DNA from 3 places in the Parazoarcus communis genome. Region 3 is predicted to be linked to each of the others. Evidence: predicted binding sites of a transcription regulator. Region 3 holds the regulator's gene; each other region holds the start of a gene.

What was found. The regulator FliA, encoded in region 3, starts transcription of late flagellar genes. The targets are predictions, from matches to a motif close to CTAAAGTTNNNNNNNNNNNNGCCGNTA.
Region 1: motA (flagellar motor stator protein MotA) is a predicted target of FliA. The motif match lies at 2,225-2,251, and genes of this name have one in related genera.
Region 2: CEW83_RS15460 (YjfB family protein) is a predicted target of FliA. The motif match lies at 2,137-2,163, and genes of this name have one in related genera.

Annotation. Positions count from the first base shown of each region.
Region 1 covers NZ_CP022187.1:1,795,232-1,801,194, forward strand. The annotation lists gene CEW83_RS08165 (CheR family methyltransferase) at 1-175, opposite strand, end outside; gene motB (flagellar motor protein MotB) at 236-1,255, opposite strand; gene motA (flagellar motor stator protein MotA) at 1,323-2,177, opposite strand; gene flhC (flagellar transcriptional regulator FlhC) at 2,314-2,871, opposite strand; gene flhD (flagellar transcriptional regulator FlhD) at 2,884-3,201, opposite strand; gene CEW83_RS08190 (diguanylate cyclase) at 3,349-5,325, opposite strand; gene CEW83_RS08195 (NUDIX hydrolase) at 5,489-5,963, shown strand, end outside.
Region 2 covers NZ_CP022187.1:3,393,750-3,399,712, forward strand. The annotation lists gene CEW83_RS15450 (sigma-54-dependent Fis family transcriptional regulator) at 1-637, shown strand, start outside; gene CEW83_RS15455 (MFS transporter) at 677-1,999, opposite strand; gene CEW83_RS15460 (YjfB family protein) at 2,210-2,404, shown strand; gene CEW83_RS15465 (VF530 family DNA-binding protein) at 2,487-2,723, shown strand; gene CEW83_RS15470 (glutaminase) at 2,768-3,679, shown strand; gene CEW83_RS15475 (DUF1513 domain-containing protein) at 3,703-4,821, opposite strand; gene CEW83_RS15480 (imelysin family protein) at 4,811-5,851, opposite strand; gene CEW83_RS15485 (di-heme oxidoredictase family protein) at 5,848-5,963, opposite strand, start outside.
Region 3 covers NZ_CP022187.1:197,226-203,188, forward strand. The annotation lists gene flhF (flagellar biosynthesis protein FlhF) at 1-1,414, shown strand, start outside; gene CEW83_RS00960 (MinD/ParA family ATP-binding protein) at 1,416-2,216, shown strand; gene CEW83_RS00965 (RNA polymerase sigma factor FliA) at 2,342-3,118, shown strand; gene CEW83_RS00970 (flagellar motor protein) at 3,139-3,879, shown strand; gene motD (flagellar motor protein MotD) at 3,901-4,764, shown strand; gene parC (DNA topoisomerase IV subunit A) at 4,775-5,963, opposite strand, start outside.

The DNA of each region.
Region 1 (5,963 bases), 1.6 Mb from region 3:
GCTGATGGATCAGGGTACGGATGCGCTCGAAATCGGCCGACGTAAACTCGAACTCGCGATCGCGCGCAGCCAGGCCGGGCGCAGAGGCGGCAGGCGGGAACAGCGCGCGCCGAGGCGCATCCGGTGCGGAGCCTGCTGGCGACAAGGACCGCCGCGGCGGAGGATCGAAAACCATGCATGCACCTCTTCAAGTGCGCGCAATGAACGCACACACGGCGCTCAATGCCGCTGTTTCTTATCGTCCCAGTGCCGGGCGGATATTCGGGATGATTCCCTGCGCAGCCGATCCACTGCTGCCGTCGCGCGTCAGCGTCGCAGGATCGAGCGGCGCTGACGCGCTGACATCGAGGTTGCCACCCTCGCCGCGAATGGCGGCTTCGGTGCGCTTGTTGAGTACGATGATGCTGATGCGGCGGTTGATCGGATCGAGCGGGTCTTCCTTTCGGAGCGGAATGGTGTCGGCAAGCCCCACCACACGCACCACCTTGGCCACCTCGAGGCCACCGCTGACGAGTTCGCGGCGCGAAGCATTCGCTCGGTTGCTGGACAGTTCCCAGTTGGAGAAGCCGCGATCGCCGCCAGCATAGCGCGCCGAGTCGGTATGACCCGAGAGGCTGATGCGATTGTCCACGTCATTGAGCGCACGCCCGATCGAACGCAGCAGGTCGCGCGTATAGGGCTGAAGGTTGGCACTTGCGGAGGTAAACATCGGCCGGTTCTGTTCGTCCACCAGCTGGATGCGCAGCCCCTCCGAGGTGATGTCCATCAGGATCTGCTCCTTGAACTGCCGGAGCTGGGGGTCGGCCTCGATGATGGCTTCGATGCGCCCCTTGAGATCGACCAGCCGGGCGCGCTCGCGACGCAGCTCCGCCTCTTCGGCACCGCCATCGGCAGGATCGGACGGGGTCCGGTCGCGCGCAGCGTCAACGTTGATGGCACGGGTGCTCGGCGTATCGCCACGCTTGACCTGCCCCACCTTGCGCGACAGATCCTCGCCACCGCCCTTGATGATGCTCGAGCTGTCTCCCGAGCCCTCGCCGCCAGCCATCGCCAGCTTGAGCGGATTCTGGAAGTGATCGGCGATGCCTTCCAGGTCGCCCTGCGCGGTCGAGCCGAGCAGCCACATCAGCAGGAAGAACGCCATCATTGCGGTCACGAAGTCGGCATACGCAATCTTCCAGGCACCGCCGTGCGCGCCACCGCCGCCCTTCTTGATGCGCTTGACGATGATTGGTTGCTGGCTTTCGTCGCTCACGACTCCACCCCGACCGGAACCGGATCAGAACGCACCAGCACGAAGCCTGTTTCCGCCATGCCCTGCCTCAGCCCTTGCGGTTCTTGATTTCTTCTTCGAGTTCGGTAAAGGTCGGCCGATCGGAGGCGTACAGCACCTTGCGTCCGAACTCGACCGCCACCTGCGGTGCATAGCCGTTCATGCTCGCCAGCAGCACCACCTTCATCACCTGGTAGATCTTTCCACCCTCTTCGACCTTCTGCTCGATCTGGCTCGCAAGCGGGGCCACGAAACCGTAGGACACGAGAATACCGAGGAAGGTACCGACCAGCGCGCCGCCGATCATCTTGCCCAGCACCGCCGGCGGCTCACCCACCGAGCCCATCACGTTCACCACGCCCATCACCGCCACCACGATACCGAAGGCCGGCACCGAATCGGCGACCTTGGACACGATATGGGGCGCCACATGCGCTTCCTGGTGATGGGTCTCGATCTCCATGTCCATCAGGTTCTCGATCTCGAACGCATTCAGGTTGCCGCCCACCATCATGCGCAGGTAGTCGCACAGGAACTCGACCACATGGTGGTCCGATGTCACGCTCGGATACTTCGAAAAGATCGGGCTCGAATCCGGGTTCTCGATGTCGTTCTCGATCGACATCAGGCCTTCCTTGCGCACCTTGGCCAGGATCTCGAACAGCATCGCCAGCAAATCGACGTAAAGCGCGCGATTGTACTTTGAGCCCTTGACCGCCATGCTCAGCGAGCCCAGCGTGGCCTTGAGTGCCTTCGGCCCGTTTCCGGCCACGAAGCCGCCGATCATCAGGCCGAAAATGGCGATGTACTCAAGAGGCACCCACAGTGCGAGCAGGCTGCCGTGCACCGCATAGGTGCCGATCGACGCGGCGAGAATGATGACGTAGCCGATGATCAGAAACACTGCTTACTCCAGGCTGGAAGCACGGGTCGGTTGGGAATGCAAAATTGTAACGGCCCGCAGAGTAAAAACTTGAACTCCGGGTACGAAAAAAAGGCTGCCTCCGGATCAGGCAGCCTTTCTGTTGAAAACGGCAGCGTCAGGCCGCAACCGTATCCCTGACCTTGGTCTTGCGCACCGCCGTCCGCTTGGTCTTGCCTGCACGCGAAGGCATGTTGCACAGACCGCAGACATAGGCCTGCGTCGGGTCGTATGCATGGGCCACAAAGTGCCCGCCGCAACAGGTACAGCCCGCCATGTGCAGCAGGTCGGCATCAAAGAAGCGGACCAGGGTCCACGCGCGGGTCAGGCTGAGCACCGGCTCCATCTGCTCGGCCTCGATCTGATCGAGATAGAGATGATAGGACTTCAGGATCGCTTGGAGACCACTGACACCAGCCTTCTTCTCGAAGAAGCGATGGAAGCCCATGAACAGCGACGAGTGCACGTTGGGCTGCCAGGTCATGAACCAGTCGGTCGAAAACGGCAGCATGCCCTTGGGTGGCGACACCCCGCGAACTTCCTTGTAGATCTTGAGCAGCTTCTCGCGGCTGAGCTGGGTTTCGACCTCGAGCATCTGCATGCGCGCGCCGAGCTGCACCATTTCCACCGCGCGACGAATGTCGTCCGCTTCGTCGATAATCCGTTTGTTCTTCATTTTCTCTTCTCCTCAGGCAGCTTCCTCGGCAGCCTTGCCGGCAGCGATGATCGCTGCATGCAGACTGGAGCTTGCCTGATCGCGGCCCTCGCCCGCCATCAGGCGGCCAAGTTGCTCATCGTTGAATCGGAACTGCGGCATCAACATCTGATTGTTGGACATGCGCACGAGCTTCGCTGCGGAAAGCCCCTCTATCAGGTCGGCAAACGCCTCGCCCATGCCAAGCCTGAACATTGCCGTTTCCCGATCACTGCGCAACATCTGCTGCGCCAGCATCAGATAGGCCAGGTTCAGTTCGCGAATCTCTGCCTGAAAATCGGGGCGTTTCATGAAAAATGACTCCCTTTCAGGGACAAGCGGCTTTGAAGTTAAAGTAATTTCTGAACATCCGCAAGCTTTCCCATGCCGCAATGGGGGTCAATGCTGTTGCAAACAAACAACATCCCTTCAGCCCAGCTCATGCCAAACGGGCAAAAATCAGGCCGGTGCTTCCGGTTGCTGCACAGAGGCGACGCGATTTCGGCCCTGGCGCTTCGCCATGTAAGCACCACGGTCGGCCTGTTTGATCAGCGCATCGAGATCGGCCATCGCGCCATCACGCATCGCCACCCCGATGCTGACCGTCAGTTCAAGCGCGGGACCACCGGTCTCGATCAGCAGTGCGTCCACCGACGCACGCAAGCGCTCGGCACAGATCATGGCCGAGGTCAGCCCGGTCTCCGGACAGATCACCAGAAACTCGTCGCCACCCGTTCGACAGATCACGTCCTGCCCGCGCAAGGCCTCGCGCAAGGCATCCGCCGCCTGGCGCAGGACCATGTCGCCGACATCGTGCCCGTGCGTGTCGTTGATGAGCTTGAACCCATCGAGATCGATGATCATGCACGACAGCGGCCGGCGGTTGCGGGTAGCGGTCACCCATTCCTGGTGCATGCGATCAATGGCATAGCGACGGTTCGGGAACCCGGTCAGCGCATCGGTCAACGCCACTTCCTGCAATCGCCTGTTCGAGATCGCAAGCTCGGCGGCAAAATGCCGGACTTCCTCGCGGTCGCGCTCAAGTTCCTGCTGCAGTCTCACGACGCGCTGCCCTGCATGTAAACGTGCGGTAAGCACCTTGGGGCGGAACGGCTTGAGCAGAAAATCGTCTGCGCCTGACTCGAACGCATCGATCAGGCGATCGTCGTCATCGTTCGGCGCAAGCAGCAGGATGTACATCCGGCGCCCCACGCGGGTGGCACGCAGGGCACGAATCAGCCGTTCGCTTTCAGCACCGAACACACCACAATCGATCACCATCATGTGCGGCTGAAGCTCGACAACCGCCTCCAGCACCTGCTGCCCGGGGCGGACTTCGAACAGACGATGCCCCTCGCCGTCAAGCACTTCGCGCAACTGGTCACGACTGCTCGCCTCGTCATCCACCAGCAGGACACGCAAAGCCGCACTCGGGCTCTGCGGAGCGGCTTCAACCGCAACACTCACCTCCGGCGCTGCATCTTCGCCGGACTTCACAGCAGCGCCCGCATCGCCCCCGTCACCCGGGCACAGCTCCGAGAACTGTGGCGGCGTAACCGTGTCGATCTGCAGCAGCTTGCCCCATTCGACCCATTGGCGCGCGATGTCGCTGCAGGCACAGACGAACTCATCGCGGCTGTATCCGAGGCGCAAGGCCAGCTTCAGAACCATCCCCATCAGCGCTGGCTGATCGGCCTCTACGGCAAGGCAGATCTCCGCGACGGCCCGGGACAGCACGAGACATTGCATCATCGTCGCTTCGCGACTCTCGGGTGCGAAGGCCGCACGCTCGGTCTGTTCGAAGAAACGCACCGGCTCGGAGAAGACCGGCGGCAATCCCCAATCCACCAGCATGGCCGCACCCAGCTCGCGGTGGGTCATCGCCAGCGCCTCCCGCTCCAGATCGAGCAGACGCCGATCCGGATTGCGCTGGATCTCAAGCAGCAGGCGGCCATACTCAACCGGATACACGGTAGCCATCGCCAGCTCGCCGATCCGAGCAAGCAGCCCGACCGAGAAGGCCTCGTCGGCGGCGACCACGCGCAGACGCTGAACCAGCGTTTGCATCGACAGAGCCATGACCAGCGAAGATGACCAGAAGCGCACGTAATCAAAGCTGGCGCATGCACCCTTGCGGTAGCTCGACAGCAGCGAAAAACCGAGCGCCATCGTTCGCACCGCAGGCATGCCCAGCACCATCAGGGCTTCCTGCACCGACACGACCGAACGCCGCTGCGGCCCGGTCAGACCGTTGGCGGCCTTGATGATACGGCCCACAAAAGCGGGGTCGCCCTTGATCACCCGCGCCAGCTCTGCCACCGACACATCGTCGCTTTGCGTCATGCGAATGATCGCGAGCGCAACCCCGCGTGGGGAAGGAAGATCGCCCGTTGCCTTAAGCTGCGCAAAACGGTTCATGTCGATCGAAGGAGGCATGTTCTCGCAAGAAGTGAATTGGACCCTGATCGCTAGCATAAACGCTAACGACGATATCTTGTACAGATCGCATACACGCGGAGCGGTGCCGACCCGATGTTTCGATACCGATTGGCGCTGCGCGGGCCTGTTAGAATTGGCATCGTACACAGGAAGCCCTCCCATGAAGTTCTGCTCAAGCTGCGGTGCCGCTGTCGATTTACGCATCCCCCCGGGCGATGCCTTGCCACGCCATGTCTGCGACAACTGCGGCACGATCCACTACCAGAACCCAAAGCTGGTCGTCGGCGCGCTGGCCGAGTGGGGAGACCGCATCCTGCTGTGCCGGCGCGCGATTGAACCCTGTTATGGCAAGTGGACCTTGCCCGCGGGTTTCATGGAGAACAATGAAACCACCGCACAAGGCGCTGTGCGTGAAACGCTCGAAGAGGCCTGCGCGCGGATCGAACTGGGCGAAATGTTCACCCTGATCGACGTTCCCCATATCAGTCAGGTTCATATCGTGTATCGCGCCCGCCTGCTCGACCTCGATTTCCGCCCCGGCGAAGAGTCACTCGAAGTCGCACTGTTCGAAGAAGCGGACATTCCGTGGGACGACATTGCCTTTCGCACCATCGCTCTGAGCCTGCGACACTTCT
Region 2 (5,963 bases), 1.4 Mb from region 3:
GACGCGACTGCTGCGTGTGCTGGCCGAAAAGGAGGTGACTCCGCTCGGCAGCGACAGAGCGCAGCCGATCCGGCTGACGGTGGTGGCTGCATCGCACCGTGACCTGCGCAAGCTGATTGCCGATGGTCTGTTCCGCGAGGATCTCTACTACAGGCTGTGTGGTGCGACACTCTACCTGCCTGCACTCAGGATGCGTGAGGACAAGACCTACCTGATCAATCTGCTCGTGGCCGAGGAAGCGGCCGAGATGGGATGCGAAGCCGACATCGATCCGGCGGCCATGGCCCTGCTGTGCGGTCATGCCTGGCCGGGCAACGTGCGCCAGTTGCGCAACGTGCTGCGCTTTGCGCTCGCGGTCAGCGACAGCGGACGGATCCGGGTGTGTGATCTGCCCGATGAGTTCATGGAGCCGTCACTTGCTCACAGGCCTGCGCCCCAGGCGCCAGCGCCGACTGCGATGTCGTCCATGGCCGGCTCGGGGCCGCGCTGGAGCGAGCGTGAGGGGGAATGGTTGCTCGAAGCGTTGCAGCGCCACAAGTGGTGCGTGACTGCGGCAGCGGCTGAGCTCGGGCTGTGCCGTGCAACGGTTTATCGCCGCATGAAGCGCCACGGCATCGTGCCCCCAAACCAGCTCTGAGTCGGTCTCGCGGTGTAGGCTGAGGGCACCCGCCCGGCGTCAGTTGCCTGAAGGCCGCTCGACGGGTTCGTCGGTCGGGGGGGACGTCTGCTGTTCCGGCCCGGCATGCTGCATCTGCTCTTGCGCAATCTGCTCGTCGACCCGCGGGTCGAGGGCTGCGGCCAGCGGCGAGCTGCTGGTGCTGTCGGGCATCGGGATGTGATGCAGCGGCGCGTCGTCGACCTGATGCAGGTGGGTCGCACGCTTAGGCTGCACCCGCCATGCCACCACGGCCGCGCAGACGGCGACAAAGACATACAGCATGTTGGCGCCGAGAAAGCGCATGAGCACGCCGGCGAGGAGTGGGCCGATACTGGCGCCGACACCGAAAGTCAGCAGCAGCATGGCGGTGAGCGATACCCGCAGGTCTGCGGTCACGTGGTCGTTGGCGAGCGCAACCGCAAGCGGGTAGAGGCAGAACTGCAGCATGCACACCGCAAAGCCCGCCGCGAACAGCAGCCATATCGGCGCCTCGGGCAAGACTGCGAGCGGCAGGGCGAACACCGCCAGCACCGCGCCACAGCGGCTGATCAGCCATACGCGATCACGCCGGTCCGACAGCCAGCCCAGCGGCCATTGCACGAGCAGGCCGGCAAAAATGCAGCTACCCATGAACAGACCGACCTGCTCGGTCGTCAGGCCCATGCGCGTGCCGTAGAGCGGCGCGAGGCCGTAGAAGGAGCCAATCAGCAGCCCGGCGACCAGAATGGTGATCAGCGACAGCGGAACGCGTTTGAAGAAGAAGCGCAGCTCGAGCGGCGCCGGATGCAGCTTGGCCGGGTGCAGCTTGTGGGTGAGGGCAACCGGCACCAGGCACAGGGCAAAACACAGCCCGACCAGCATCAGCAACTCCAGGCCGAGCTCGGGGTGCGCCACCAGCACCAGCTGGCCCAGAATCAGGCCGAGATAGGAGGCGCCCATATATCCGGAAAACACCTGGCCGCGCTGCTCGGCATGGGACTGTTCGTTGAGCCAGCTCTCGATCACCATGTACTGGCACATCATGCACAGGCCGATCACCATGCGCAGCGTCAGCCACGCCGGCAGCCAGTCGGTCAGGCCGTGACCGAGCACGGCCGCCGTCACCACGCCGGCGCACGCCACATAGGCGCGGATGTGGCCGACGCGTCCAATCAGCCGGTGTCCCACCTTGCCGCCCAGCACCAGGCCGACGTAGTTCGCCGTCATCAAGGCACCCACCCACAGGCCGTCCGCCGTTGCCGCAACCCGCAAGGCCAGGTAAGTGCTGAGCAGGCCCGAGCCCAGCAGCATCAGCAGGGTGGCAAAGTAAAGTGAACGGAAGGACTTGAGGATCAGAATCATTGTGCGGGGGCTGACTCGATTGGCGGCGGGCGGGGCGAGGGGCGCCCGCGAAAGATCCCGTCATGTTACCCGTGCTATCCCGACTAAGGTACTCGGATAAACACCAAGTTGGTGCGCAAGGTCACGGTGAGGGGCGATTCAAGTTTTTCTGCGCACTGCCGTTAAGCCCGGTATTGGCGTGTTCGCCAGAATCAGACAAGGAGGTGCGACATGGATGTCTCATCCATCGCCGCCGCCGCGAGTGCCAACTCCGCGGCCCAGCTGCAGCAGGAAGTGTCGATGTCGGTGCTCAAGAAAGCCATGGACATCCAGGAGCAGAGCGCAATGCAGCTGCTCGAGGCCTTGCCGCCCGTGCCCGCTGCGCCCGCCGGAACCGCGGGTGGCGTGATCGATACCTGGGCATAGTCAGTTCCGTCGCGCCCGCTGAAAACTTGGGGCGCAGCCGGGGGGCTGCTATCGTTCGCCTGCCCCGATCCGAGACAAGCCCATGGCAGACGCACAGCCCAACAATCCCCTCCACGGCCTCACCCTGGAGAAGATCCTCAACGAACTGCTGACCTACTACACGTGGGCGGAGCTCGGGCAGCAGATCGACATCCGCTGCTTCAATCACGAGCCCAGCATTGCCTCCAGTCTCAAGTTTCTGCGGCGCACGCCGTGGGCACGCGAACAGGTCGAGGCGCTGTATGTCTATACGGTGCGCAACGGTATCCCCAGGCACTGAGCGTCCGCACCATTCTGCCGCACCTCACTCGCAAGGACAGGACGATGGACTTCCAGCCCGTACTCGACGACATCGTCAGCACGCTCAAACCCGAACTCGGCGCCGGCAAGGTGGCGAGCTACATCCCCGCCCTGGCGCGGGTCTCGCCCCACCAACTGGGCATTGCACTGCGCACCCGCGAGGGCGCGGAGTACTGTGCCGGCGATGCGACGACGCTGTTCTCCATCCAGAGTGTCTCCAAGGTGTTCTCGCTCACTCTCGCCATGCGCAACCTGGGCGAGGTCCTGTGGCAGCGCATGGGGCGCGAGCCTTCGGGCAACCCGTTCAACTCCCTGGTGCAGCTCGAAGCCGAACACGGCGTGCCACGCAACCCCTTCATCAACGCCGGGGCGATTGCGGTGGCCGACCGCCTGGTGAGCACTTGCGGCGATGGGCGGGCCGAGATTCTCGCGCTGCTCTCCAGCCTTTGCGGCGAAGCCGTGGCGTTTGACGAGGAGGTGGCCGCGTCGGAGGCAGCGACGGGGTTTCGCAACATCGCGCTGGCCAACTTCATGAAAGGCTTCGGCAATATCGACAACGATGTTGCGCCGGTGCTCGATCTCTATTTTCACCAGTGCTCGGTGGCAATGAACTGCGTGCAGCTTGCCCGGGCCATCGGCTACCTGTGCAACGATGGCGCGCATCCGCTCGATGGCTCGGCGCTGGTTTCCGATCGCCAGGCACGTCGCATCAACTCGCTGATGCTCACCTGCGGCACGTACGACGCGGCCGGCGAGTTCGCCTTCCGCATCGGCCTGCCGTGCAAGAGCGGGGTGGGCGGCGGCATCGTGGCCGTGCTGCCCGATACGCTCAGCCTGTGCGTGTGGTCGCCGGGACTGGACGAGACCGGCAACTCGCTGCTGGGCATGAAGGCGCTCGAAATGTTCGTCGCGCGCACCGGCCTGTCGGTGTTCTGAGTGCCTGCTGCAGGCGTGGACGATCAGCCCGGACGCGCGTGATTGTCGAAGGCGAATGCGTGTGGCCAGTGCGCCTGGGCGCGGGCTTCGGCGGGTGCGACTGCCCACAGGTCGCCGCCGTCGCCGGTGGCAAGCAGCCCCCCGCGCGTGGCGGTCAGCGCACAGACGCCGGGTGTGGGCAGATGGCCGATGAAGCTGCCGTCCGCCTCCCATAGCGCAAGCGTGCCGGCCACGCTGCAACTCACCGCGAATACGGGGCCCGTCGGCCCGTCAATCGCGACAATGTCGCCGGCGTAGCCGCCACAGGCTGCGAGCACCTCGGGCGTCGCCGTGCCGTAGCGCAGGCCCTCGTCCGTGAGCAGGGCGAACAGTGGCCGCGCCCTGATCGTGTCTGCCGCATCCCCGGCTTCGTTCTGCAGCGACACTGCGATGCGGCCATCGGCCGCCTGTGCGATGTGGCGCACGCTCATCCACGGGTCCGGCACGCGGTATTGCGCGAGCACGCGGCCGTCTTCGGGGTCGAGCAGCGCGAGTGTCGGGTCCATTCTGTCCAGGTTGCGCTTGAGGCGTCCGGTCTCGGGCAGGGTGAGGATGCCGCCGTTGGCGACCGCAATGCGTCCGTCGGTGAGCTGCATCAGCGCATGCGGGCCAATGCCTCCGGTGGGCCAGGCGGCGAGGCGCTGGAGCGTGAGTGCGTCGTACACGCCCACGCGGCCGTGACCATTGATGAGTTCGCTCTCGGTGGCGAACAGCAGGCGTCCGTCGCGGCTGAAGCTCAGATGGCCCTCGAGGCGGATGTCCTCGTCGGCGTCATAGACGTCGAACGCGGCCAGCTGCCGGCCACTGGCCACGTCCCAGCGCAGCAGAAAGCGGCCCGGTCTGCGCGCGGCGACCACCGCGGAGCCGTCGCCCGACGGATGCCAGGCCAGTTCGTGACCGCGCGCGGGCAGCTCGAATGCGTGGGAGATGTCGGTGCTGCGCCCGGCAAAGAAGTGGCGCGGGCGTGAGGGCGAGTCGGCCCAGCAGGTGAGCAGCGCGGGTTCGGCGGCAAACGCGGCCCGGGCAGGCGCGGGCAGATGCGCGAGGATGAAGCCGGCGGGAAGGGCGGCCAGCAGGCGGCGGCGCTGCAGATCAGTCGCCATCGTTCTCTCCGAAGCCGACGCTGACCTTCATCGCGTCGGCAAGCTCCTCGGCCAGCAGGCGTTGCAGGCGGCTGAGTTCGCTGACCAGGGTGTCAGTCTGCAGGCGTGCAGCGTCGGCAGCGAAGTCCGGGGGCAGCGCCGTCTGCACCGCGTCGATGCGCTGGTCGAGGCGCTCCGCCAGGGTCAGCAGTCCGCGTCCGCGCAGCATTGCGGTGAGCCCGGGCATGCCCTCGTCACCCTGCAGGCCGGCGCGCAGGCCGGAGAAGTACGCCATCAGGCCGGCACGTGCGGACCCGCTGCGCCAGGCGTCGGTTTCCGCCGGGCCGGTGTGCGGGCGCAGGGGCTTTTCGAGATACTTGAGGCGCAGGGTTTCGGTGCTGCCGATCAGGATGTTGATGCCGTCGGCGAGCAGGCGTGCCTCGCGTTCGGGTTCGGCCTCGGCGAGGCCGGCAATCCAGTCCGGCCAGGCCGATACGGTCGCAGAGATGCCCGCAGCGGTGTCGCGGGCGAGCCACACGGCATAGCGGCAGGCGGGACCGTCGTCCGCGAGCGCCGGCCGTTCGGCGTCGAACAGAAGGTACTCAAGCGCAGGCAGGCCGCGCGCAGGCAGGCCGATGCGCGCGGTGTTGGCGGGCGTCTTTGCATACTGCGCGATCGAGCTTTCGATCTGTGCCGGACGCGTGGGCCAGAAGTCGATGCGGCGCAGCAGGCGCGACTCGAGCACCGGCCCGATGGGCAGCGGGCTCAGTTCGCGCAGGTCGTGCGCAGCCTCCAGCCAGCGCTGGCGGGCAGCCGCGGCTGCGGCGGGCTGACCCTCACAACTTGCGGCGAGCGCGCTCGCCAGCGCATCCACCTTGTCACCGAAGTGGCGGTAGCCTGGCGCAAGGCGCTGGCTGGCCAGGGCGCTCATCCACTGCGATGGCATCACGATGGGCGCCGGCGCGGCGGCGTGGGCAGGCAGGGCAAGCGAAAACAGCAGGCCGGCGAAGGGCAGGCCGAAACAGCTGGTACGAAACCGGGTAAACATCATAGTGACTCCACAAAGCGGACCAGCGCATCGCGCTCGGCAGCATTCAGGCCCAGCACGTGCTGCCTGGCGGCTTCCGCCTCGCCGCCGTGCCACAGAATTGCCTCCAGCACGC
Region 3 (5,963 bases):
ACTGCGAGCCTTGAAGGAAGAGCTCGGTGCCGATGCCATCGTACTGTCCAACCGGGCAGTCGAGGGTGGGGTCGAGATTCTGGCGCTGCCTGCCGATGCCGTGGGTGCGCTGCAAAGCGTGCGCCCGGCGCCTGCTGCTCCGCGTGCGCCCGCTCCGGCGCCGACGCGCCAGATGGCGGCACCGATCGATGATGAAGACTTTCACCTCAGCCTGTCGGGGCTGGCCGCCGGCGTGGTGCCGCGCAGTGCTGCCCCGCAGCCGCCACGGCGCAACCCCGATCCGGTGATGCGCCCCTTCAATCCGCCGCGTATCGATACCAGCGCGCCCGCACCGCGCAGCAATGCAGCGCCGGCACCGGAGCGTGCAGCCGTGATGCGCTCGCGGGTGACGGTGGAAGACGGTGGTCGCCAGGCTGCGCCCGTCGTTGAGCGTCCGTCCGCTCGCGCCGCCGAAGACGCCCGTGTGCGGGAATTGCAGGAAGCCAATAACAAACTGATGGCCGAGCTGACGGGCATCCGCGGCATGATCGAACGCCAGCTCGCAGGCTTTGCCTGGGGTGAAACCCGCCGCCATGCACCCGCCCGCGCGGCCATGCTCGGAGAACTGCTCGAAGCCGGCTTCTCCGGTACGACCGCCCGCCAGCTGGCGGAAGCGATTCCGGAGGATGCGACGCCCGATCAGGCGCATGCCGTCGTGCGTGCCATGCTCGACCGCAAGCTCAATGCGCGCTCGACCGACGATGACCTCATCGATCGCGGCGGCGTCTATGCGCTGGTGGGCCCCACCGGTGTCGGCAAGACCACGACCACCGCCAAGCTCGCTGCACGCTGCGTGCTGCGTCATGGTGCAGGCAAGTTGGCGCTGATCACCACCGACGGCTACCGGATCGGGGCGCAGGAGCAGCTGCGGATCTATGGCCGGATTCTCGGCGTGCCGGTGTTCTCGGTGCGCGATGCAGCCGACCTGCGTCAGACCCTTGGCGAGCTGCGCAACAAGCACATCGTGCTTATCGACACCATGGGCATGAGCCAGCGCGACCGCATGGTGGCCGAGCAGGCGGCCATGCTCAGCGGCGCCGGCGACGTCCGCCGCCTGCTGCTGCTCAACGCAACCTGCCGCGGCGACACGCTGGACGATGTCGTGCGTGCCTACGCCGGTCCCGATCTGGCGGGCTGCATCTTTACCAAGGTGGACGAGGCCGCTTCGCTGGCACCGGCCATCGACGTCGCCGTGCGCCGCGCCCTGAATGTGTTCTACGTGACCAATGGCCAGCGCGTGCCGGAAGATCTGCACCTTCCAAACCGCGCCTACCTCCTTCATCGCGCTCTGCGCGAGCAGGGGGGCGAGTCACCCTGGCATCTCAACGGGGATGAGGCCGGCATGATGCTCGCAGCTGCGGGCCAGGGAGCCTGACATGATCGACGGACGCGAAGACCAGGCGGCGGGACTGCGGCGTTTGTTCCGTAACGCACCACCGGGCGTGGTGGCGCTGTATGCTACCGGTCGCTATCGCACGCACAATGCGGTGCGTGCTGCCCATCGCATTGCCGGCCATGCGCACCGCGTGCTGCTGCTCGACGAGGCGACCGGCGACGAGGCCCTGACCGCTGCACTGGACCTGCCGGCGGGCCCGGATCTGTTGCAAATGCTCGATGGTCGGCTGACGCTTGCCGGCCTGCTGCAGCCGGTGCCCGGTCTGCTCGGACGTGTGCCCGCTGCCGCCGCTGCACTGGCCTTGCCCCTGCTCGACGATGCGCGTCGCGCATGTCTGGTCGAAGCGCTGCGGGTCCTTCATCGTCATGCCGGGTTCGTGCTGATCCACGCCGGTCAGAGCTCGGCCAGCGACCCGTCGCCCTTTGTGCATGCGGCGCCGCGTCGGCTGCTGGTCGCAGAGGCGAGCGCGAGTGGCGCGACCGAAGCCTATCAAGTCATCAAGCAGCTCGCGGCGGCCGGTGCCGGGTCGCTGCACGTGGCCGTCTGCCGTGCCCGCAACCGGGCCGATGCAGAGCGCTTCTTCTCCAGCCTTCAAGGCCTGGTGCGCCGCCATGTCGGCGTGCCGCTGGCATGGCTGGGCGAAATCGAGCGCGACGACATCGCAGAAGGCCTGTCGCAGCCGCAGTCGATGTCCTCGCCGCGCGAGCCGGAGGCCGCGTTCCTGCGTCGTCTCTCGGTGATGGCACGTAGCCGGCCGGACGGGCAGGTGCGCAGGGAGTGAGTATTGTGATGCCGCTGACCTATCCTGCTAGCAATGCGAACGCCAGTGCGGGAAAATGGACCTCCTTGAACGCGCCAGCGGCCGCGCCCGATCGGTCGCGCCGCAAAAAGATACAGGTCCAATGGATGTACGACGCTGACGGACAACTTGATACCGATCACCTGGTGGTGTCCTACGCGCCGCTGGTCAAGCGCATTGCCTATCAGCTCATGGCCAAGCTGCCTGCGAGCGTTGACGTCGAGGATCTGATCCAGAACGGCATGATGGGCTTGCTCGATGCGATCGGTCGTTTCGAGGAAGGCATGGGGGCGCAGTTCGAGACCTACGCGGTCCAGCGCATCCGCGGCTCGATGCTCGATGGTCTGCGCGAGAACGACTGGGTGCCGCGCAGCCTGCGCCGCGACATGCGCCGCATCGAATCCGCCATCAACGATCTCGAGCAGCAGAATGGTCGCGCACCGAGCGAGACCGAGCTCGCCGAGTCCCTCGGCGTGTCGCTGTCCGAGTATCAGCACATGCTGCAGGAGGCGCGCGGTCACCAGCTCGTCTATTTCGACGACTTTGCCCGTGACGAAGGCGAGGATTTCCTCGAGCGTCATTTCGGCGAGCATGAAACCAACCCGCTGGAACTGCTCGAGAGCGCGGATAACCGTGCCAGCCTGGTGCGCGCCATCGAGGCGCTGCCCGAGCGCGAGAAGATGATCATGGCGCTCTACTACGACGAAGAGCTGAACCTGCGCGAGATCGGCGAGGTGCTGGGTGTGACCGAGTCGCGCGTGTGTCAGCTCCACAGCCAGGCCATTGCGCGCCTGCGTGTGCAGGTGGTCGGGGCTCGCCCGGCGGGCAGCACGCCCGGTGCGCGGCGCGGTCGCCCGCCCAAGAACCCGCCCGCAGGGGCCTGACGGCCACAGGATGGAATCCAATGGATAGCATCAGCCTCGTTGGCATCGCGCTCGGACTTGCCGCCATCCTCATCGGGCAGGTTCTCGAGGGTGGGCACCTGTCTTCGCTGATGCAGCCCACCGCATTCCTGATCGTGGTCGGTGGCACTGCCGGTGCGGTCATGCTGCAAAGCCCGCTGCGCGTTTTCGTCGACGGCCTCAAGATGGCCAAGTGGGTGTTCGTGCCGCCGATGAGCAGCCATGAGGCCATCATCGAGAAAGTGTCGGCGTGGAGCACGGTTGCGCGCAAGGAAGGCCTGCTCGTACTCGAAGGGCAGATTGACGGTCTGAATGATCCCTTCATGCAGCGCGGCCTGCAGATGCTGGTCGACGGTGTCGAGCCGGGGCGCCTGCGCGAAGTGCTCGAGGTCGAGATCGATACCTGGGAAGGGCAGCTCAAGCAGAAGGCCAAGATCTGGGAAGGCGCCGGCGGTTACGCGCCGACGATCGGGATTCTGGGTGCGGTGCTGGGCCTGATCCACGTCATGGAAAACCTCTCCGATCCATCCAAGCTCGGCGCCGGCATTGCGGTCGCCTTTGTTGCGACCATCTACGGTGTCGGGCTTGCCAACCTGATTTTTCTGCCGATCGCCAAGAAGCTGCAGGCCCATATCGGGACCATGGTGTCCCAGCGCGAGATGTTCGTTGATGGTCTGGTGGGCATCGCGAGCGGTGACAATCCGCGGATCGTCGAGAGCCGCATGCAGGGCTACGTGGTCTGACGGGCCACAGCGGAACCCGCCATGGCACGCAGACGCAAGGCTCCTGAAGAACACGAAAACCACGAACGCTGGCTGGTGTCCTACGCCGACTTCATCACCCTGCTGTTTGCGTTCTTTGTCGTGATGTACTCGCTGAGTTCGATCAACGAGGGCAACTACCGGGTGTTGTCCGATTCACTGGTGCAGGCTTTCCGCAGCATCAACGTGAACGAGAGCGGACAGCAGATCATCATGCCGCCGATCGCCGTGGTGACGGGCCCCATTTCGCCGGCCCTGCAGAAACCCAAGGTGCAGGCCCCGACCGCCGAAGAGAAGAAAGCCGAGGAAGAACGCCAGCAGAACGCCGCGCGCATGCGCAACATGGCCGAGGAAATCCGGCGTGTGCTCGGGCCGCTGACGCGTGACGGACAGGTCAGTGTGTCCGAAGGAGCGTTTGGCATTACCGTCGAGATCAACGCCAGTCTGTTGTTCGCGCCCGGAGAGGCCGTGCTCGGTGACGAGGCGGTTGCGGCGCTGCGTGCAGTGGCAGGCGTGATTGCGCTGGCGTCGTTCCCTGTGACGATCGAGGGGCACACCGACAACATCCCGATCAGCACCTTCCGCTTCCCCTCAAACTGGGAGCTCTCTGCGGTGCGGGCGTCGTCGGTGGTGCGCCTGTTCGTGGAGTCGGGGGTGTCGCCCGAACGCCTGACCGCCGCCGGTTATGCCGACCAGCGCCCGGTGGCGGACAACACGACCGAAGAGGGGCGTACGCGCAACCGGCGGGTCGCGATCCTGATCGAATCTCGCGTGGGCGACCCCCCGCCTGAAGCCCCCGGTACGATCCCGGACAACGACCCGATCCGCTCCATCCTGCCGCCGATCGAGCCCGTCGCGCCGGGCTGATTCGCTTTCCTCAGTACATGTTTTCCGGCTTGAGCCGGATTGCCAGCTGCATGCCCTTGCGCGCACGGCGGTGGCGCATGGTTTCGCGCTGTGCCGGCTTGAGCGTGACCGAAGTCTGCTTGCTTCCCCGGCCGATGCCTTCGACGGTGAGAATCGCGTCGTCCGCTGGTACGGCCACCGCGACCAGGGTCTCGTCTTCGTCCATGCCCATCACGATCACGCCGCGTCCGCCCGACTGCACCTTCATCTCGGCACGCGGGAACACCAGCACACGGCCGCCGGCCGATGCGGCGGCAATCCAGTCGCCCTGTACCCGCGCCGGACGCAGCACGGTTTCGCCCTTTTCCATGGCCATGAAGGCCTTGCCCGCACGCTGGCGGCTGGTGGCGTCGCCCACGCTGCAGATGAAGCCGTAGCTGCCGCTGTTGGCGAAGAAGTAGTTTGCATCCGGCGCGTCGGCCACGACCTGGGCCAGTTTGCCGCCGTCCTGAAACTCCACCAGGGTGGTGATCGGCACCCCGTCACCACGTCCGCCCGGCAACTCCGCTGCCTTGACGGTATAGGCTCGGCCGCGCGTGTCGATGACGACAAGCGGCCAGGTCGTGCGTGTCTCGAGTACCGCGAAGCCGAAGTCGCCCGCCTTGTAGCTGATGGATGCGGGGTCGATACCGTGGCCCTGGCGCGAACGGATCCAGCCGTTTCGGGACAGGATCACCGTAATCGGCTCGTCGGGCACGCTGATCTCGGCCGGCGCAACGGCGGCCACGGTTTCGATCAGGGTGCGGCGGTCGTCGCCGTATTTCTTCGCGTCGTCCTGGATTTCCTTCAGGATGAGCTTGGTCATTGCCGAGCGGTTGTCGAGGATGTGCTGCAGGCCGGCGCGCTCGTCCCGCAGCTCGCCGAGTTCCTTCTCGATCTTGAAGCCTTCCAGGCGTGCGAGCTGACGCAGGCGGATTTCGAGGATGTCCTCGGCCTGGATGTCGGTGAGGCCGAAGGCGGCGATCAGCGCGGGCTTCGGTTCGTCCGATTCGCGGATGACGCGGATCACTTCCTCGATGTGGATGAAGGCGATCATGCGGCCCTCGAGGATGTGGATGCGACGATCCACTTCGTCCAGCCGGTGCCGGGTGCGGCGCTCGACGGTGACATAGCGGAAGTCGATCCACTCTCGCAACACCTGCACCAGATTCTTCTGCTGC